Regions from separate parts of the Rhizobium sp. YS-1r genome, predicted to be linked through region 2. Evidence: predicted binding sites of a transcription regulator. Region 2 holds the regulator's gene; each other region holds the start of a gene.
What was found. The regulator PhoB, encoded in region 2, activates phosphate uptake and scavenging genes when phosphate is short. The targets are predictions, from matches to a motif close to TGTCATNNANCTGTCAT.
Positions count from the first base shown of each region.

Region 1: a site for PhoB is predicted at 4,509-4,525, ahead of ppk2 (polyphosphate kinase 2). Genes of this name have one in related genera too.
Region 3: a site for PhoB is predicted at 4,208-4,224, ahead of JL39_RS31210 (DUF465 domain-containing protein). Genes of this name have one in related genera too.

Region 1 is NZ_JPYQ01000055.1:232,895-239,757, forward strand. Features, by position in the region: gene JL39_RS23865 (exodeoxyribonuclease III) at 1-119, shown strand, start outside; gene JL39_RS23870 (cyclic nucleotide-binding domain-containing protein) at 213-668, opposite strand; gene JL39_RS23875 (response regulator transcription factor) at 685-1,368, opposite strand; gene JL39_RS23880 (L,D-transpeptidase family protein) at 1,610-2,158, shown strand; gene JL39_RS23885 (histidine phosphatase family protein) at 2,176-2,724, opposite strand; gene leuC (3-isopropylmalate dehydratase large subunit) at 2,835-4,244, opposite strand; gene JL39_RS32840 (hypothetical protein) at 4,323-4,451, opposite strand; gene ppk2 (polyphosphate kinase 2) at 4,569-5,483, shown strand; gene JL39_RS23905 (phytanoyl-CoA dioxygenase family protein) at 5,722-6,534, shown strand; gene JL39_RS23910 (amino acid ABC transporter permease) at 6,715-6,863, opposite strand, start outside.
Region 2 is NZ_JPYQ01000012.1:32,113-38,975, reverse strand. Features, by position in the region: gene pstA (phosphate ABC transporter permease PstA) at 1-689, shown strand, start outside; gene pstB (phosphate ABC transporter ATP-binding protein PstB) at 725-1,516, shown strand; gene phoU (phosphate signaling complex protein PhoU) at 1,559-2,272, shown strand; gene phoB (phosphate regulon transcriptional regulator PhoB) at 2,315-3,001, shown strand; gene JL39_RS11315 (winged helix-turn-helix domain-containing protein) at 3,015-3,704, shown strand; gene arsK (arsenite efflux MFS transporter ArsK) at 3,790-5,025, opposite strand; gene JL39_RS11305 (FAD-dependent oxidoreductase) at 5,022-6,440, opposite strand; gene JL39_RS11300 (metalloregulator ArsR/SmtB family transcription factor) at 6,494-6,814, opposite strand.
Region 3 is NZ_JPYQ01000047.1:159,099-165,961, reverse strand. Features, by position in the region: gene JL39_RS22320 (DUF4010 domain-containing protein) at 1-637, opposite strand, end outside; gene JL39_RS22315 (tetratricopeptide repeat protein) at 773-1,918, opposite strand; gene JL39_RS22310 (thiamine phosphate synthase) at 1,918-2,571, opposite strand; gene JL39_RS22305 (sulfite exporter TauE/SafE family protein) at 2,683-3,453, shown strand; gene JL39_RS22300 (metalloregulator ArsR/SmtB family transcription factor) at 3,561-3,824, shown strand; gene JL39_RS31210 (DUF465 domain-containing protein) at 3,970-4,146, opposite strand; gene JL39_RS22290 (DUF465 domain-containing protein) at 4,376-4,579, shown strand; gene purE (5-(carboxyamino)imidazole ribonucleotide mutase) at 4,593-5,090, shown strand; gene JL39_RS22280 (5-(carboxyamino)imidazole ribonucleotide synthase) at 5,087-6,157, shown strand; gene ykgO (type B 50S ribosomal protein L36) at 6,285-6,410, shown strand; gene JL39_RS22270 (hypothetical protein) at 6,508-6,863, shown strand, end outside.

The DNA of each region.
Region 1 (6,863 bases), on a different contig from region 2:
ACATCTGGTCATCGCCCGACCTCGGACCGTTCCTCGATCGCATCGAGGTGCTGAAGGAAGCGCGCGGCTGGAACCAGCCTTCCGACCACGTGCCGGTGACGGCGGTGTTCAAGTTCTGAAATTCAAGGTGATGCCCGCCACTTATCCGCCTGCTGGCATCTTCTCCCCGCTTGCGGGTAGAGGGTCGGGGGGAGGGGCACTCGGTTGCAGGCTCAAGCGAACCTGTGTCCCATCGCCGCCGCTGCCTTGGCGAGGCTGGCGATATTGTCGCGAATGCGGCTCTCGATCACCCTGCCGACTTCAGGATATTCTTCCAGAAGACGGTGGAACAGTGTCCGGCTGATTTTCAGCGCTTCGGACTCCGTGATCGCCAGGGCCGTAAACTTCCGCTCCACCATGGTGACGAGCGCGAGTTCTGACAATAGCGTTCCGGGACCGACCGTCGCCTCCACCTTCATCTCGCCGTTGCGGTCCGACATCAGCAGTTCGAAGCGTCCCTTTGCTACGATGAACGCTGATTCCGCCGGTGACTTCTCCCGGAACAGTTCCTGGCCGGGCGCTACCTGCCGTCGCTCCGCACCGAATGCGACAAGGCGAAGCTGGTCGTTGTTCATGTCCTTGAACAGCGGAACCTGGGACAACAGGCGGATATCTTCGGCGAGAGACATGGTCAGGTCCTGCCTGTCAGGGGACGATCTTGTAGCCGCCGTTTTCGGTAACCAGGATTTCGGCGCTGGAGGGGTCGCGCTCGATCTTCTGGCGCAGGCGATAGACATGGGTTTCCAGCGTGTGGGTGGTGACGCCGGAATTGTAGCCCCAGACTTCCTCGAGCAGCACGTCGCGGGTCACGACCTTCTGGCCGGCGCGGTAGAGATAGCGGATGATTGCCGCTTCCTTTTCGGTGAGCCGGATCTTCTTGCCGTCCTCGGTGGTGAGCAGTTTCTGGCTCGGCTTGAAGAGATAAGGGCCGACCGTGAACGTTGCGTCCTCGCTCTGCTCGTACTGCCGAAGCTGAGCGCGGATACGCGCCAACAGGACCGCGAAGCGGAAGGGCTTGGTGACATAGTCGTTGGCGCCGGCTTCGAGCCCGAGGATCGTATCGGAATCGGTATCATGGCCGGTCAGCATGATGATCGGCGCCTTGAAACCGTTCTTGCGCAGGAGTTTTACCGCCTCGCGCCCGTCCATGTCCGGCAGGCCGACATCCATGATCAGGAGATCGATCTGGGCGCTCTTGGCCGTTTGCAGCGCCTTGGCGGCATTCGGCTCCTGAAGGATCGAGAATTCATCGTAAAACGACAGTTGCTCGACCAGGGTCTCGCGCAGATCGTCGTCGTCATCCACCAGGAGTATCGTGCGGGCTGCCATGCTTCCTGCCTTTCGTCTTGTTCGCCTCGGCGTCTGCAATTTCCGCGTGCCGAACGCGATCAGAGTCCTCGATCTAAATCCCTACAGCATCGACCTGAAAATCGAAATCGATTTTCGGAAGGCAAGATGCCTAGAGTCAAATATGTTGGAGCGTCCCTTGTGCGTCCGTAAGGACGCGCGACGCTCTCATGTGCTATGAATTCAAACGAAATCATATTCAAAGCAAAAACTTGTGAGAAAAATACAGCGTTTTCGCGGCCCGGGCCGCAAGCCGAATGTGATCGCCGTCAGGACGGCGCCGCGCGATCGCCGGCGAGCGATCGTATCCTTTGACGGTATCGCATTGCCGGCAGCGATCGGCCGCTCCGGCACAAGCGCCTTCAAGCGGGAAGGAGACGGCGCGACGCCGATTGCCGCGATGCCTCTTCTTTATGGTTTCGTGCGTGGCGAGCGGGTGCGTCTGTCGCCGACGGCCTTGCCAATCAAGCGCATTCGAAAGGACATGCTTTGGTGCGACCTGCCGTATCATCCTTCCTACAATCGCCTCGTCAAGGCGCCCTTCCGGCCGAGCCATGAAGAGATGATGCGTGCCGACGGGCTTTACGATATTTGTCTCGTGCTCGACTGGAACATCACTTCGCGACGCCGCCATCGCGGTTCGGCGATCTTCTTCCACCTGATCAAGCCCGGCTACCAGCCGACCGCCGGCTGCATTGCCGTCAGCTTCCGGGACATGCAGCGGCTCATCCGGTTCATGAGGAAGGGAACGGCCGTGCAGGTGATCGGCTGATTCCGGGGCTCCGTCGCTCACTCAAGGGAACGTGGCGTGACAAAGCGCTCCAGGCGGCCGGACCCCTTGCCGATGCTTTGCCAGTCTGCCGCGTCGAAATCGATCACGGCAAGGCCGGCGGTCGGATATTTCTCCGCCATCGCCTGTCGGGCGTCTGCGTTGCCCGTCCCGACCAGGGTGAGCGCAAGTTGCTCGATGCCGGGATTGTGCCCGATGATCAGAACGCTGCGGCAACCGGGTTCGACTTGCGCCAGGATATCCAGAATCGTCGTTGCAGGTGCGGCATAGAGTCCGGCGAAATTGCGCGCTTCCACGTCCCTGGGCAACTTCTCGCGAACCAGCGCCCACGTCTCCTCTGTCCGCCGCGCCGTGGATATGAGGGCAAGATCAGGGACGAGTCCCTCGCGGGCCATATAGTCGCCCATCAGCGAAGCCGCTTTGCTGCCGCGCGTCGCGAGAGGCCGTTCCTTGTCCGCCACGCCTTCCGGCCATGCCGATTTCGCATGCCGCAGGAAGATCAGCCTGCGGTCCGTTTCATTCGACTGTTTTTGCGGTCGCTTGGACATGGTGGCCATTATGAGGGCAAAGCGGGCGCTTGTCTGCCTTTCAGGCCAGCATCAACAAAAATGCCGCCCGCGGAACGGGCGGCATGCGTCTGACCTCATGCGGCGAATGATTACTTCCACTCGCGGATATCGACGAAGTGGCCGGCGATCGCGGCTGCGGCGGCCATGGCCGGCGAGACGAGATGGGTGCGGCCCTTGTAGCCCTGGCGGCCCTCGAAATTGCGGTTCGAGGTGGAGGCGCAGCGTTCGCCTGGCTTCAGACGGTCGTCGTTCATGGCAAGGCACATGGAGCAGCCCGGCTCACGCCATTCGAAACCGGCTTCCTTGAAGATCTTGTCGAGGCCTTCGGCTTCCGCCTGTTCCTTGACGATGCCCGAGCCCGGGACGATCATGGCATTGACCGTGGAGGCCACCTTCCTGCCTTCGACGACCTTCGCCGCGGCGCGCAGGTCCTCGATGCGGCCGTTGGTGCAGGAGCCGATGAAGACGCGATCGACCGCGATATCGGTGATCTTGGTACCGGGCTTCAGGCCCATGTAGTCGAGCGCACGCCACTTGGAGGTACGCTTCGTCTCGTCCCGGATGTCGTCCGGGTTCGGCACCACGCCTTGAACCGAGACGACGTCTTCGGGGGAGGAGCCCCAGGAGACGATTGGCGGCAGGTTGGCGGCATCGAGAACGACGACCTTGTCGAAATGCGCGCCTTCATCCGTCTTCAGCGTCTTCCAGTAGTCGAGGGCCATGTCCCAGGCCTTTCCCTTCGGGGCGCGGGGCTTGTCCTTGATATAGGCGAAGGTCGTTTCATCCGGCGCGATCAGGCCGGCACGGGCGCCGCCTTCGATCGTCATGTTGCAGACCGTCATGCGGCCTTCCATGGAGAGCGAGCGGATCGCTTCGCCGGCGAATTCGATGACGTGGCCGGTGCCGCCGGCAGTGCCGATCTCGCCGATGATCGCGAGGATGATGTCCTTGGCGGTGACGCCCGGCGGAAGCTGGCCGTCGACGCGCACCAGCATGTTCTTCGCCTTCTTCTGCACCAGCGTCTGGGTGGCGAGCACATGCTCGACTTCGGAGGTGCCGATACCGTGCGCCAACGCGCCGAAAGCACCATGCGTCGAAGTGTGGCTGTCACCGCAGACGATCGTCATGCCGGGCAGGGTGAAACCCTGTTCCGGACCGACGATATGGACGATGCCCTGGCGGACGTCCTTTTCGGAATAATACTCGACGCCGAAATCCTTGGCGTTCTGGGCGAGCGCCTCCACCTGGATACGGCTTTCCTCATTCTTGATGCCCTCGTGGCGGTCGGCGGTGGTCGGTACGTTGTGGTCGACGACGGCGAGGGTCTTTTCAGGCGCGCGGACTTTTCGGCCGGCCATGCGCAGGCCTTCGAAAGCCTGCGGCGACGTCACTTCGTGCACGAGGTGACGGTCGATGTAGAGAAGACAGGTGCCGTTTTCGTCTTCGGAGACGACGTGGTCGTCCCAGATCTTGTCGTAAAGGGTGCGGGGTGCGCTCATGGCTGTGCTATCCGTAAAGCTGAATGGAACGAGGGATGTGGGTGCGGCAGCCGCAGGCTGCCTTCAAGCTGAGAAAGATCAGCTAAGTCGGTCGCAAAGCGCCCCGGAAACGCGCGCGAAGAAGCGTGCCGGCAGGCGTTTGTGGTCCTGCAGCACGATGAACTGGTTCGCGAGGCATCCGAATTTCGATCCCATAGCGGCTTCCATATCAGTTTCCAACGAAATCGGCAACGGGATTGCGTTGCGGACGACCTGTCGCATCGCTGTCATAAAGTTTTCGCCGAAACGTGCTTGATCTGGGCTTCCAAAACAGAGGGATGCTCAATGTCCGAACCCATTCACGAACAGCTCAGCCGCATCAAGGAAGAGATTGCCGACAGCTTCGATGAAGAGCTGGAAATGCAGATGGAGGAAGATCAGCTTGATGAGCTGGTCGTCGAGGGCATGTCAGGCCCCGCCGAGCAGACGCTGGACCGCAGGATCTATTTCCGCGAGCTCTTCCGTCTCCAGCATGAGCTTGTCCGCCTGCAGGATTGGGTCCAGTACAAGAAGCTGAAGATGGTGGTGATCTTCGAGGGCCGCGATTCCGCCGGCAAGGGCGGGGCGATCAAACGCGTCACCCAGCGCCTCAATCCGCGCGTCTGCCGCGTCGTAGCACTCCCGGCCCCGACCGAGCGCGAGCAGAACCAGTGGTATTTCCAGCGCTATGTGCCACACCTGCCGACGGCCGGCGAAATGGTGATGTTCGACCGCTCCTGGTATAACCGCGCCGGCGTCGAGCGGGTCATGGGCTTCTGCACGCCGGACGAGCTGGAGGAATTCTTCCGCTCTGTGCCGGAATTCGAGCGCATGCTTGTCCGCTCCGGCATCATTCTCCTCAAATACTGGTTCTCGATCACCGATGAGGAGCAGGAATTCCGCTTCAAGATGCGCATCCATGATCCGCTGAAGCAGTGGAAGCTCTCCCCGATGGACCTCGAAAGCCGCGTTCACTGGGAGGAATATACCAAGGCCAAGGAGGAGATGATGGAGCGCACCCACATTCCGGAAGCGCCATGGTGGGTCGTGCAGGCCGTCGACAAGAAGAGGGCACGGCTCAACATGATTGCCCACCTTCTTGCGCAGGTTCCTTACGAGACGGCGCCGAAAGAGACGGTCATGCTTCCCGAACGCGTCCGCCATCCGGACTATATCCGCCATCCGGTGCCGCCGGACATGTACGTTCCGGAAGTCTATTGATGTAGATCGCGCCTCGCGGCCGTTGACGCTGCGGAGCGCGGACTTTACCTTGGTCCGATCATGATGATGAACACTCGCCATATCGCTTCGGTCTTCTTCATAGCCGCCTGAGCTGCAGGCCATGAAGAACACGAGCCAAGCCGCGACCCTTCGGGCCGGCGATGGTTCATGACCGAAACACTCCGTCCCGAGCATCGTGCGTGCCGATGAAGCGGAGCATCAGCTGAGAGTTTTTAACATGACCGATCATCATCCTGCCCAGGCGCGGGCGCTGTCTGCTGCCGAGATCACTGCCTTCATCCGTGACGGCTTCGTGCGGATCGACAATGCCTTTCCCAAAGAGATCGCTGCGGAAGCTCGCAACATCATGTGGCGCGACATTCCTTTCGATCGTGACGATCCGAAAACCTGGACGCTGCCCGTCGTCCGGCTACCCGGCTATGGCGGCGGACCGTTCGAGATCGCTGCCAACACAGCGGTTCTCCATCAGGCTTTCGACCAGCTCGTCGGCAAGGGCCGCTGGCTGGCGCGCAAAGGGCTCGGCAGTTTCCCGGTGCGCTTTCCGCATCCGGACAGTGCCGGCGACGACGGATGGCATATCGACCTCAGCTTCCCCAAGCCCCTGTCGAACCCGAGCGAACAGCATGACTTTTCCAACTGGCGGGCGAACTATACCTCGCGCGATCGGGCGCTGCTGATGCTCTTCCTGTTCTCCGATGTCGGGGAGAACGATGCACCGACCCGCATCCGGCCGGGTTCGCACATGGACATGGCGCGGCTGCTCGAACCGGCTGGCGAAGCGGGCATGCCGCCGATGAGGCTGGAGCATGTCGGCACCGGCCGCCCGGAGGTGCTGGCGACCGGGGAGGCCGGTACCGTCTATCTTTGCCACCCCTTGCTCATCCATGCGGCGCAGAAGCATCGCGGCACGGAGCCGCGTTTCATGGCGCAACCGCCGCTCGGTCTTGCGGAGCAATATCGATTGGAGCGCGAGAACGGCGGCTACTCGCCCGTCGAAATCTCGCTGCGTTTGGCGCTCGGAAGAGCTTGAGATGGAACGTGAGGCGGCCTCCGGGCCGCCGCCTGGGCTTTGTTTGACAAACGCTGCTCCGCCCTCGACGTCATCCTCGGCCTCGTGCCGAGGATCTGCTGCACCTCACGGGATAAAATGGTTGCAGATGCTCGGGACGGGCCCGGGCATGACGGAATATAGTTTGCAGTCTTCGCGCCTTCACCGCTCTGTCCGTCTGCGCATCCGACCCTCGATGCTGCGCAGCATGAGCGACAGGCCGATCGTCAGGATGAGGTAGATATAGGTGACGATGGAATAGGTCTCGAAGAAGCGGAAGGAACCGGCCGCATAAACCTTGGCCATCTGGG
Region 2 (6,863 bases):
CGGGCCTGGGGATTGCGGTCATTGGCTCCGTCTATATGATGCTGATCGTGTTCGTCCTGTCGCTGCCGATCGGCGTGGCTGCATCAATCTATCTTGAGGAATTTGCGCCGCAGAACCGCTTCACCGATCTGATCGAGGTGAACATCTCGAACCTTGCCGCGGTTCCCTCGATCGTCTTCGGTATTCTGGGCCTTGCCGTACTGATCAATTTCTTCGGTCTGCCGCAATCGGCGCCGGTTGTGGGGGGGCTTGTTCTGACCCTGATGACGTTGCCGACGATCATCATCGCCACTCGCGCCGCCCTCAAGGCCGTTCCACCGTCTATCCGCGACGCAGCGCTCGGTGTTGGCGCATCGAAGATGCAGTCCATCTTCCATCATGTTCTGCCCTTGGCGATGCCCGGTATCCTGACGGGGACGATCATCGGGCTGGCCCGAGCTCTCGGGGAGACTGCGCCTCTGCTGCTGATCGGCATGGTCGCCTTCGTGCGCGAATATCCCGCCGGTCCGCCGGATGGCTTCTTCGATCCGGCGTCGGCGCTTCCGGTCCAGGTCTATAACTGGACGCAGCGCGGCGACCCGGCATTCGTCGAACGTGCGTCCGGTGCCATCATCGTGCTTCTGGTATTCCTGATCCTAATGAACCTGGTCGCAATCATTCTTCGCCGCCGCTTCGAGCGCCGTTGGTAAAGGGGTGTGTAATGATGAATAATATCTCAACGACGATGACGACGACGCCGACGAAAGCTCCACTCATGAATGAACCGAAGATTTCCGCCCGTAACGTGCAGGTTTATTACGGCGAAAAGCACGCCATCAAGGATGTCAATATCGATATCCGCCCTCGGTCCGTTACAGCCTTCATCGGTCCGTCGGGCTGCGGCAAGTCGACGTTCCTGCGTTGCATCAACCGGATGAATGACACGATCGCCAACTGCCGTGTCGAGGGCAACATATCGATCGACTCGGAGAACATTTACGATCCCAAGGTGGACCCGGTTCAGCTGCGCGCCAAGGTCGGCATGGTGTTCCAGAAGCCGAACCCTTTCCCGAAGTCGATCTACGAGAACGTCGCCTATGGCCCGCGCATTCATGGTCTGGCGCGAAAGAAGTCGGAGCTGGACGATATCGTGTCTTCGGCCCTGCAGAAGGCAGGACTGTGGGGCGAGGTGAAGGATCGTCTCGACAGCCCAGGTACGGGCCTTTCCGGCGGTCAGCAGCAGCGCCTGTGCATTGCGCGCGCCGTTGCCGTCAGCCCGGAAGTGATCCTGATGGACGAACCCTGTTCGGCGCTCGATCCGATCGCCACCGCCAAGGTCGAGGAGCTGATCCACGAACTGCGCGAAAACTTCACGATCGTCATCGTGACGCACTCGATGCAGCAGGCGGCCCGCGTATCGCAACGCACTGCCATGTTCCATCTCGGAAACCTGGTTGAGGAGAACGATACCGACAAGATGTTCACCAATCCGGATGACCAGCGTACGCAGGACTACATCATGGGCCGCTTCGGCTGATCGCCGGTTGCGGGCCCTTTCTGACAATCTGAGGATAAGACCATGTCTTCGACACATATCCTGTCTGCCTATGACGACGAACTGAAATATCTGAGCCGCCGGATTTCGGAGATGGGCGGGCTTGCGGAGCAGATGTGCGCGGATGCAGTGCGGGCACTGGTCAATTCCGATGCCGCCCTTGCCCAGAAGGTGATCTCCGACGATGTGATCCTCGACCATGCCGAGCGCGATATCGGCGACAAGGCGATCGTGACGATCGCCCGCCGCCAGCCGGTTGCGGGCGACCTGCGCGACATCGTCGGATCGCTGCGCATCGCCTCCGATCTGGAGCGGGTCGGCGACCTCGGCAAGAACACTGCCAAGCGGGTGATCGCGGTGCAGGGCACCGGTGTGCCGCGCAAGCTCGCGCGCGGCATCGAGCACCTGTCGGACCTGGCGCTGACGCAGCTGAAGGAAGTGCTGGACGTCTATTCGAGCCGTTCGGCCGAGAAGGCGGAGGCGATCCGCATCCGCGACGAGGAAATCGACGCGATGTACACGTCGCTGTTCCGCGAGCTTTTGACCTACATGATGGAAGATCCGCGCAACATCACCACCTGCACGCATCTTCTGTTCTGTGCCAAGAACATCGAGCGTATCGGCGACCACGCCACCAACATCGCCGAGACGATCTACTACATGACGACCGGCGCCCAGCCGGAAGGCGAGCGTCCGAAGGACGATACGTCGAACACGCTCGGCGCGATCACGGAATAATGGCGCCGAATGACGATGGAATGGTGACGGAGCTAAGACGGAATGCAGCCGAAGATCGCGGTCGTGGAGGATGAGGAGGCGCTGAGCGTGCTTCTTCGCTACAACCTTGAAGCGGAAGGTTATGAGGTGGAGACGATTCTGCGCGGGGATGAAGCCGAGATCAGGCTTCAGGAACGCACGCCGGATCTTCTGATCCTCGACTGGATGTTGCCCGGTGTTTCCGGCATCGAACTCTGCCGGCGGCTGAGGATGCGGCCGGAGACGGAGCGACTGCCGATCATCATGCTGACGGCGCGCGGCGAGGAGAGCGAACGGGTCCGCGGGCTTGCGACCGGCGCCGATGACTATGTCGTAAAGCCGTTCTCGACGCCGGAACTGATGGCGCGAGTGAAGGCGATGCTGCGGCGCGCGCGTCCGGAAGTGCTGTCGAGCGTCCTGCGCTGCGGCGACATCGAGCTGGACCGGGAGACGCACAGGGTGCATCGCAAGAGCCGCGAAGTGCGGCTCGGCCCGACGGAGTTCCGGCTTCTGGAATTCCTGATGGCCGCGCCCGGCCGGGTCTTCTCGCGCTCGCAGCTTCTCGACGGGGTGTGGGGCCACGACATCTATGTGGACGAGCGCACCGTCGACGTGCATGTCGGACGCCTCAGGAAGGCGCTCAACTTCTCCAACATGCAGGATGTCATCCGCACCGTCCGCGGCGCCGGATACTCGATGGAAGGACACTAGGGAGAGCACCGCGATGGGAGCGCGAGTTGTCGTGGTGATCGATGGCGATGAAACGCTGCGCGAAGTGCTGCGGTTCTCCCTTGTCGATGAAGGTTTCGACGTGACGCTGCTTTCGGCGGGCTCCGAGCTGATGGAGCGGTTGGTTTCGAGCCTTCCCGATGTACTGGTGCTGAGTTCGTCCCTTCCGGGGCTGAATGGCATCGAGATCTGCCGAAGACTTCGTACCGAACCAGCAACGATGCGGGTGCCCGTGGTCCTGCTTGTTCCGGCGGAAAGCGAGAGCGACAGGCTGACGGGTCTCGCTGCCGGCGCGGATGACTGCCTCGTAGAGCCATTCCCCTCCGTCGAGCTTGCCATAAGGGTGAAGAACCTTCTTCGCCGCATGCATCCGAATCTTCTGAGCCATATGATCAGGGTCGGAGACCTGACCCTCGACCGCGAAGCACACAGGGTCCACAGGCAGAAGAAGGAAGTCAGGCTCGGCCCCACCGAGTTCCGGCTTCTCGAGTTCCTGATGCGGTATCCGGGACGGGTCTATTCGCGGACGGAGCTGAAAAGGTCGCTCTGGGGTGATGGTGCAACCGTGGACGAGCGCGCCGTCGACGTGCACATCGGTCGCCTCCGGAAGGGCATCAGCCTGGGCAAGGCTGACCAGGTGATCCGGACCGTCCGCGGAGCGGGCTACGCCCTCGGCGACGTCTGAATTTTCTCGCGATCGTTGGAAGGCCTATGCTGCTTTTCTTTAGGGCTTCGCCGAGGGGCCTGCATCTCCTGTTTGTCGTGTCTTGTCAGGCCTGCGAACCACCGAAAGGTCCAGCTGCTGGTCTTGTTGCTCTGTAGCGGGCGAAGGCGATCGCTCCGAACAGGCCGACGGCCGCCGCGCCTCCCAGAATGCTGATCGATACTGCCTGGCCGACCCCCCAAGTTCCCAGCATGACAGCGAACGCAAAGGGGGCAAGTGCTGAGGAAAACTGGCGTGCGGCGGTCACCCAGCCGAGCCGTGCGCCATAACCGTGCCTTCCGAAAAGCTCCAGTGGAAGCGTTCCCCCGACGATGCTTGCGAGCCCCGATCCCAGACCGAACAGGATCGCGAATGCGATGAGACCGGGGAGCCACGGACTTGTCGCCATCAGGACGATAAGGGCGACGGCGAGCAATCCCGCGGAGATCACGGCGAGCACCGTCTGTGACAAGCGCCCTCCGAAGATCATGTTCAGGAGGCGGCTGGCGACCTGCGAGGGACCGAAGAGGGTGGAGACCATGAGGCCTGCCGTGCCAAGCCCAAGTGCTGTCAGCAGCGGAACCATGTGGACCAGCACGGAGGCCAGCACGAATCCTTCCAGGGCAAAGCCCGCAAGCATCAGAATAAAGACGCCACTGAACGCGGGGCCGGCTTCAGGCTGAACGGCCATCGCTCCGGATTGATTTACTGATGCCCGTGGTTCGGGCACGTCGCGGGGCAGTCTCCCGACCCACCAATGGATCGGAAGGCACACGGCGATATTCAGGATCGCGAAGACGAGGTAGATCTCACGCCAGCCGAGATAGTCATGCAGTGTTGCCGTGAGCGGCCAGAAGAGCGTTGATGCGAATCCCGCGATCAGCGTCAGATGGGTTATGCTGCGCTGTGGCTTGCTGCCTCCAACCTGCACGATCGCTGCAAATGCCGTGCTGTAGAGAACGAAGCTGGAGGCGATCTCCATTGCGACGAGTGAAATACCGAACGTCGTCGCATTCGGCGATGCGGCCGCGCAGCCAAGCGAGATGGCGGCAGCAAGCGAACCGGGGACCATGAGCCGGCCGGCTCCGAACCGGTCCGCCCAGTTTCCCGCTCTCGGTGCGAACAGTCCGCCAACCAGCAGCGCCACCGATAGCAGCCCGAAAAGCCTGTCTTGTTGGATGGAGAAGTCTCGTGCCATGTCCGGCGCGAGGATGCTGAAGGAATAATAAAGGGTACCGTAGCCGATGATCTGTGTTGCGCCGAGCGCCCAGATCAGGCGCGCGGGAGCTTTCCGCTCGGTCATTCTGCAGGTTCCACATCGTTCCGTTCCACCGCAGTGGATGTACCACAGCCACAACCAGCTTTGCCATCAGTCTTGGCCTTCATGTCGGCGATGCAGCACGCGTCGACTTCAGAAAGAGCAGGACCACCGCAGCAGCCACCGGACGCTGCCTCTGCGAGCACTGGATTGGTTACGCTGCAGACACCGGTTTCCGGGAGAACGAGATGCACCTCGCGGGCGGCGTTGCTGTCGCCTGCGAGTTCCGCCACGACCGAGCGGACCTGCTCGTACCCCGTTGCCATGAGAAATGTCGGCGCGCGTCCATAGGATTTCGAACCGACGATGAAGAAGCCGGGTTCCGGCTGTGTCAACTCGACCACGCCATGCGGCGGCACCGTTCCGCAGGAATGCAGGTTCGGATCGATCATGGGTGCGAGACGGTGGGGGGCTTCCACGGCCGGATCGAGATCGAGCCGGAGTTCCTTCAGGATGTCGAGATCGGGACGGAAGCCCGTGGCCACCACGATGCGGTCGACGGCAAGCCGCTCATGCCGGCCGTCGTGCAAAGCCTCCACGTCGAGGCGGCCGCCATTCTCGCGGACGGACTGGACTGCGAAGGGGGCCAGCAGCTTCACGCGGCCGCTGTCGATCGCCTCCTTCGCCGCCAGCCCGAGATCGCCGCGAGCCGGAAGCTGATCGTTCAATCCGCCGCCGAGAAGACGGTCGATTCCATTGCGGCGCAGCGCCCATGATATGGCCGTGGTCGGCGCGGTCTTCTGGACTTCGAGCAACGCCAGCACCACGTTGATGGCGGAATGGCCACTGCCGACGACGAGGATCGATGCAGCGGCATAGTCCGGCTTGCCGACGCCGGATACGTCCGGAATCCCATAGGCGATCCTGCCGCCCGCTTTGCTTTCTCCGATAACCGGAAGGCCGTCCACGCCCATCGGGCTTGGGCGTCTCCATGTCCCGGACGCATCGAGGACGGCGCTGGCGAGGACAGCCTTCTCTTCACCAGAGGCATCGACATAGCGGATCACGAAAGGCGAAGCGCCGCGTCCCCGGCTGGTGACTTTGTCGAGGTTCTCGCGCGTCACGGCGGTCACGGTCGAACCGTAGGCGACATGTGGGGCGATTTCCGCGAGCCGGGCGAGGGGATCGAGATACCGTTCGACGATCTCCGCCCCGGTCGGCAGTTCTTCGGGATCCGGGGCAATCCAGCCCGACCGATGAAGCAGTTCGGCGGCCGAGTTCTCGATGACATAGCGCCAGGGCGAGAAGACACGCACGTGCCCCCAGGCCCGCAGCGACGTTCCCGCCGACGGCCCGCTTTCCAGGACCAGTGGACGGAGGCCGCGCTTCATAAGCTGCGCTGCCGCGGCGAGACCCACGGGACCCGCACCTATAACTGCTATGGGTAGCTTCGAAGGCATTTACCTGTCTCCTTCCGTATTTCTAGTTAATTCGAAATATGTGGGCAAAAAAATCAGGCCACCGCGGCCGCCTCCACGTCCTCGCATCGGCCGTCCGCACAGCACTCATCGGCCAGATAGCCGATCAGCGCCGACATTGCCTTGTAGTTTGCCCGGCAGATCAGCGTCGTTCCGTTTCGCTCCTGCGTCACCAGTCCCGCATCGATCAGCTTCCTGCAATGATGCGACAGAGTCGAAGCCGGAATCTCCAGCCGCTGTTGGAGGCCGCCGACCGGGAGCCCGTCGAAGCCCGCCCGAACCAGCGTGCGGTAAATCCGCAGCCGCGTCGGGTTGCCCAGGGATTCCATCTGTGAGGACGCTATTTCGATATTCATGGAAATACCGATACCGCGCCGAGCGTGGCCCGTCAAGCACTTCTGCCGG
Region 3 (6,863 bases), on a different contig from region 2:
CCACATCGCCCCGCGAAGTCCCAAGCAGCCGGACCGCGATATAACCGGCAAATGAGATCGAGGCGAGCGTGATGACCAACAGCACGAGGCTTCTGGGCGAAATGCCTCCGAACGGTCCGACCGGCTCGGCCGGAATGATCGGCAGCAGCACGAAGGTCATGGCGAGCAGGATCACCGCCGAGCGCAGTTCCACCCATTGCAGGCGCCGGATCGCCCCGTGCAGGAATTCGCGGCTGGCAAGAAGCGTGACGAGCGCTGCTCCGGCGGCGGATGCCAGCACCATGTCGCCCGTGACGGCAAGCACGCCGAGACCGAAGGTGAGGATTGCGGTAATGACCGAAGTTGCGCTGAAGCTCTCCTCTGCGATGGCTTCGCGCAGTTCGAACAGGGTCATGACAACCGTTACGGCGATGAGAAAACCGATGGTCACGATGCCTGGATAGACGGACGTCGGAGCAAGGCTTCGCTCGATCAGGCCGGCAATGCCGCCGAGCATGCCGATCATCGTGAAAGTTCGGATGCCGGCCGTGCGGGCGCCTGCCGGTTCGTCCCGTTCGCGCCAGTGCCGCTCCACACCGACCGCGGCACCGATGGCTATCGCCAGCCCGACACGTTCGAAAAGTTCGATATTGTCCAAATCCGTTCCCGTCCCCTCCCGACCGCCCCGGCGGTTGCGCCGATCGGCCTCGGCCGGCCCTTCGCTCGCGCTCCGGGCGTTCGTCACTGAAATCGATTCACTGGATCGATTTCTCCGGCTGCGCCGGACCGCTCCTCACCCCCTGCGGAACTTGTTGGCTGCCTCGATCGCCTGCTTCTGCTGCTCTTCATTGATGCCGAGGTAGAAGTCTTCGAGTTCCGGATCCTGCAGACCGGCGCGGCGCGACAGAACGTACCATTTGGCCGCCTCGACCGGATTGGGCCGGGTGCCGAGCGCATTGATATAAAGATGCGCGAGCTTGTTCTGGGCGACGACATTGCCGCGATGGGCGGCGATCCGCATCCATTCGAAACCCTTGTCGTAGTCGCGTGTTCCCCCGATCCCGTTCACCAGCCAGAGCCCCATATCGAGTTGTGCGGTATCGTACCCGGCTTCGGCGGCGCGCTCCAGCCATTCGCGGGCCTTCGCCTTCTTCTCCGCCGGCATGTCCTTCAGCGTCACATAGAGCTGCGCCACGGCATATTGCGCGTCCGCCACCCCTTGCCCGGCAGCTCTTTCATAGAAGGGCAGCGCCAGATGCAGGCCCTTTTCACCCGGATTATCCGCAACGAGAATCTGCGCCCAGTTGAACTGCGCCGACGAATTGCCGGCTTCCGCGGCCTTGCGCATGAATTCGTCGGCTTGCTTCTTGTCGCGCGGGACATCTCGGCCCGCCATCAGAAGCAGCGCATACTGGAACATGGCAGCGGGATCGCCACCTTCCGCAGCCTGCTTGTACCAAAACGTCGCCGTCTTGGCGTCGCGCTTGATACCCAGACCCTTGGTCATCATTTCGGCGACGAGCGTCTGCGCCGCAGCATCCCCCTTACCCGCACGTGTCAGCGCCTTGTCGAGAGCCGTCACGTAAAGACCGCGCTGATAGGCGCCATAGGCCTCGTCGATGGGGCCGTCGTAAGGCTTCTCGGGCGGTATGGGTGGCAAAGTCGCTCCCATGCGCTGATAGAGCTCCACGCCACCGGAAGGCACGATACCGTCCGGCTGGCCCTGCCCCTCGGCTTTGCTCCCTGGCGTATCCGAATCTGCCTGCGTCTCGACCCGGTCCTTCTTCATCTGCTGGGTATCCGGCTCGACGGGACGTGTGACGGCCCTGGTGTCTACCTGTGCGAAGGCAACGGAGGGCAAAACCGCCGAGGCGAGAAGGCTCGCCAGCAGTCCATTCAGAATCGCGCGGTAAGTTCGGTTCGACGGCATGGGCCTCATCAAGCCTCAAACCGTGGCGCTTTTTCGTCCAGGGTCGCGTTGACTTCGGCGACCACCGCTCCGGCGCCCCTGGGATTGTCAAAGACTGCAGCGCGGAGCGCCACGAATTCAGCGCCGGTCTCGGCAACCGCAAGCGCCGACGCGGGATCGTTACCGCCCACGACGATGCAGGGGATTTCCACCATCGAGGCCCACCATTCGCCAAGCGCAAGATTCTTGGGATGCGCCTCCGGTTTGATGTCGCCGTCAAGCTTGCCGAAGAAGATGTAGTCGGGACGCAATTCGCCGATCTCCAGCGCCTGATGGCGATCCGCCGCCCCGCCGGCGCCGACGATGAGCTTCGGCACGAATTTCTCGATCGCCTCCTCAAGCTCGGCGGGGGAGCCGGCCATGTGCAAGCCGTCGGCCTTGACCCGGCCGGCTACGCGACTGTCGCCGGCGATCAAGGCCGCCGCGCCAGCCGCCTGGATGATCGGCACCAATGTCTCGGCACGCTTCTGGAAAGCCTGATCGTCGAGGCCGTATTGCGGCAGGATCACCGAGGCGACGTCGCCGCCCGAAAGCGCCTCTTCAAGCTCCTTCGCCTGACGGGCGGCATCATCATAGTCCGGTACAATAAGCACAAGGCGGCAGCGATCTTCCGATCCGGTCATGTTTTTTTTCCATTCGGCGGATGGCGCCAATCGCAAATCCGCACTCGTTTTCTGTCCGTAAATTCGATAGACCGGACCGATTGAAGGATCAACCGCCCCGCCTCGGAACGAATGCCTGATACGCTGACCCTCGCCTTTTTCGCAGCCGCCATTCCTGCAGTCATGCTCGTCGGTCTCTCGAAAGGGGGGATCGGCGGCGCGATCGGCCTCATGGGCGTACCGCTCATGTCCATGGCGGTGGACCCGGTCAAGGCGGCGGCGATCTTCCTGCCGATCCTGATCCTCATGGACATCGTGGCCTTGTGGTCCTGGCGGAATTACAACGATTCCCGGACACTCCTGATGATCCTGCCGGGCGGCATCATCGGTATTGCGCTCGGCTGGGCGACTTCCACATATGTATCGGACGACGCGCTTCGTCTTGTCATCGCCGTGGCGACCATCCTCTTCACGGTCCGTTATTTCTGGCAGGTCTACGGCCCGCACTCGAACAGGCCCGCAGCGCCGCTGCCGCACCGTCCGGTTGCCGCCACCTTCTGGGGAGCGCTTTCCGGTTATGCGAGTTTCGTCGCCCATGCCGGCGGCCCGCCTTTCCAGATCTATGTCCTGCCGATGGGGCTGGACCCGAAATCCTACACCGGCGCCAGCATCCGTTTCTTCGCGATCGTCAATGCCGTGAAGGTCATTCCCTATTTCTTCCTCGGGGCACTGGACAGGGAAAACCTGACGATCTCCGCGACGCTTCTGCCCATAGCGCTGCTGGCGACCATAGCAGGTGCGGCGGTCGTCAAGCATCTGAAGGCCGAGATCTTCTATCCCATGACCTATGGCCTGGCCTTTCTCGCCGGATTGAAACTGCTCTGGGACGGCCTGCCGCTGTAAGCGCGAGCACAACATCACTAAATAAGCAACGCAGCATATAGTGTCATTTATTGCTGCAACGCACAATAAATCTTGCCGTTACCATGCGTTTACCGTAAGTTTGACATATGACAACAACAGTTGACCCTTTTGCAGCCATAGCTGACCCGAACCGGCGGTATCTGCTGGAGGAATTGCGGCGTTCGCCGAAAACGGTCAACGAACTGGCACAGGGCCTGCCGATCAGCCGGCCTGCAGTGTCGCAGCATCTGAAAGCCCTGCTCGACAGCAATCTTGTCAGCGTCACGGCAGAAGGCACGCGGCGCATCTATGCCGTCAACAGCAAGGGTTTCGACAGGCTCAATCTGTGGCTGGATCAGTTCTGGTCGTGACCTAAGATTTGCAAGTCACCTGTTTTAGGGTCGTCGGCCACGACCAGAACTTCATTTTCATACTGTCTGGATTGTTTTGCCGCTTCCTGAGATGCCTCTTATTTGATCCTAACGCGAGGCAGCGGCCAGTTCTCCCATTGAAAGATTAGTGACGCGTAGAGGCTTTGAGCCGTTGCATTTCGTCTTTAATGCGCAGCTTGCGCCGCTTGATGTCAGCAATTTGACGATCATCGGAAGAGGGGGACGCCAGAATGGTTTGGAGCTCCTCCTCCAGAGCGCCGTGCTTCTTTTCAAGCGATGCGATATGAGCCTGGACGGTCATGTGGCATGTTCCTTCCTTGGTCACCTGCCCCGGCTTCACCCTTGGCCGAGGCTTCAGGTTTACGACGGAAGTGTGACACGATCGACCCCATTTGTCGAAGGAGAAATCGTGGTTTGAACAAGGCAAATTCGTGACGGCGGCTAACTTCCAGTTAACGCGGTTTGGTGGTAGAGGCTTGCGGACATTGCTGGCGACCACAAAATGCCGGATATGAAAATGGGGACCGAAAATGGCTGATCAGGAACAGGCGGATATCCGGCTGGCGCTCGCGAAACTCCGTCAGGAGCACGAAGATTACGACGCTGCCATCAACGCCATGATCGAGGTCGGCTGTGACGCGCTCCGAATTCAGCGCATGAAGAAGAAGAAGCTGGCGATCAAGGACAAGATGAGCCAGCTTGAAGACCAGATCATCCCCGACATCATTGCTTGAGGGAGGCATCATGCTGGCAGAAAGACCACCCGTCGCCATCATCATGGGAAGCCAGTCCGACTGGGAGACCATGAAGAACGCCGCCGATACGCTGGAGGCGCTCGACATCGGTTATGAGGCCCGGATCATTTCCGCGCATCGGACACCCGAACGGATGATGGAGTTTGCCAAGACCGCCCGCGCCGAAGGTTTTCAGGTCATCATCGCCGGCGCCGGCGGTGCAGCCCATCTCCCCGGCATGACCGCCGCCATGACGCCGCTGCCGGTCTTCGGCGTGCCGGTGCAGTCCAAGGCGCTGTCGGGTCAGGACAGCCTGCTGTCGATCGTGCAGATGCCCGCAGGCATCCCGGTCGGAACGCTGGCGATCGGCAAGGCCGGAGCGATCAATGCCGCACTGCTTGCTGCAGCGGTCCTGGCACTCAATGACGACGAGATCGCCGACCGTCTCGACGAATGGCGCGCCCGCCAGACGGCCGCCGTTGCAGATTACCCGATAGACGAGGTTTCATGACGGTCCACACGATCGGCATCATCGGCGGCGGACAGCTCGGCCGCATGCTGGCCATTGCCGCAGCGCGGCTCAACTTCCGCACGATCATCCTGGAGCCGCAGGCCGACTGTCCGGCGGCGCAGGTGGCGAGTGCCCAGATCACTGCAGCTTACGATGATCCGGCAGCGCTCGCCGAGCTCGCCAGCCGCTGCGACGTCGTCACCTATGAATTCGAGAACGTTCCTGTTCTGGCGGCCGAAACGCTGCAGCTTGCGGTGCCTGTCCATCCGCCGGCCACGGCGCTGGAGGTCGCGCAGGACCGCCTCACCGAAAAGAGCTTCCTCAATTCCTGTGGCATCGAGACTGCAAGCTTCCACGCCGTCGACAGCCAGGCCGACCTCGAAAAGGCGCTCGCGGATTTCGGCGGCAAGGGCGTCTTGAAGACCCGCCGGCTCGGCTACGACGGCAAGGGCCAGCGCGTCTTCCGCTCGGCTGCGGATAGCCCGGCCGGCGCATATGACGACCTGGGCGGCGTGCCGCTCATTCTCGAAAGCTTCGTGCCGTTCGAGCGCGAGGTGTCGATCATCGCCGCCCGCGGCAAGGATGGCGCCACCGCCTGCTACGATCCGGCCGAAAACGTCCACCGACGCGGCATCCTGCATACCTCCACCCTCCCCGCACGCATCTCCGATGCGACGGCGCAGGTCGCCCGCGAATCGGCGGAGAAGCTGCTTGCCGCGCTCGACTATGTCGGCGTCATCGGCATCGAGTTCTTCGTGATGGCGGATGGGACCTTGATCGCCAACGAGATCGCCCCGCGTGTCCACAATTCCGGCCACTGGACGGAAGCCGCCTGCGTCGTTTCGCAGTTCGAGCAGCATGTCCGTGCCGTTGCCGGACTGCCCCTCGGCGATCCTGCACGCCATTCGGACTGCGTGATGACCAACCTGATCGGCGACGACATTCTCGACGTTCCCGCCTGGCTGGCGAAGAAGAATGTGCTCGTTCATCTTTATGGCAAGACGGAATCCCGTCCCGGCCGAAAAATGGGCCATGTGACCGAGCTTAAAACACTGCCGCAAGGTTGACATGAGCCCGGGCTCGGGTTATCTGCACGCCCAACTTGAGAGCGTGCCCCCTCCAAGATAAAGGCGGCGCGCTTTTGATTGATAAGGACAAGCGGCTTTCGAGCCCACAGACTGCTGGACCAGAACAATGAAGATCAAGAATTCGCTCAAGGCGCTGAAGGCCCGTCACCGCGATAACCGCCTGGTTCGCCGCAAGGGCCGTATTTACATCATCAACAAGCAGAACCCGCGCTTCAAGGCTCGTCAGGGCTGATACGGTTCCGGTCCCGGACATCCCGCGGACCGATCAAATTGTCGATAGCGCGACAAATCGGGTTTGACCTTGAGCGCATGCGGATTACCTTATCCGCATGCGCTATTTTCGTTTCAGCTCTCTGATTCTGGCCGCGACCTTCGCCGCCTCCTCGACTCTCGCCCAGACGGCAACGCCTGCCCCGCCTGCCGTCACCCCGCAGCAGGCAGATCCAGCCGTTCCCACATCGGCTTCGCAACCGGCCAATCCGCTCGATCCGCTGTTCGAGGCGCTGAAGCGCGAACGCGATCCGGATAAGGCGCGCGGCATCGCCACCCAGATCATGACCGACATGAACGATTCGGGGAGCGCCACGGTCAATCTCCTGATGCAGTGGGCCGCGACCGCTATCAAGGAGAAGCGCAATGCCGCCGCACTCGATTTCCTCGACCAATTGACCCTCCTCGATCCTGC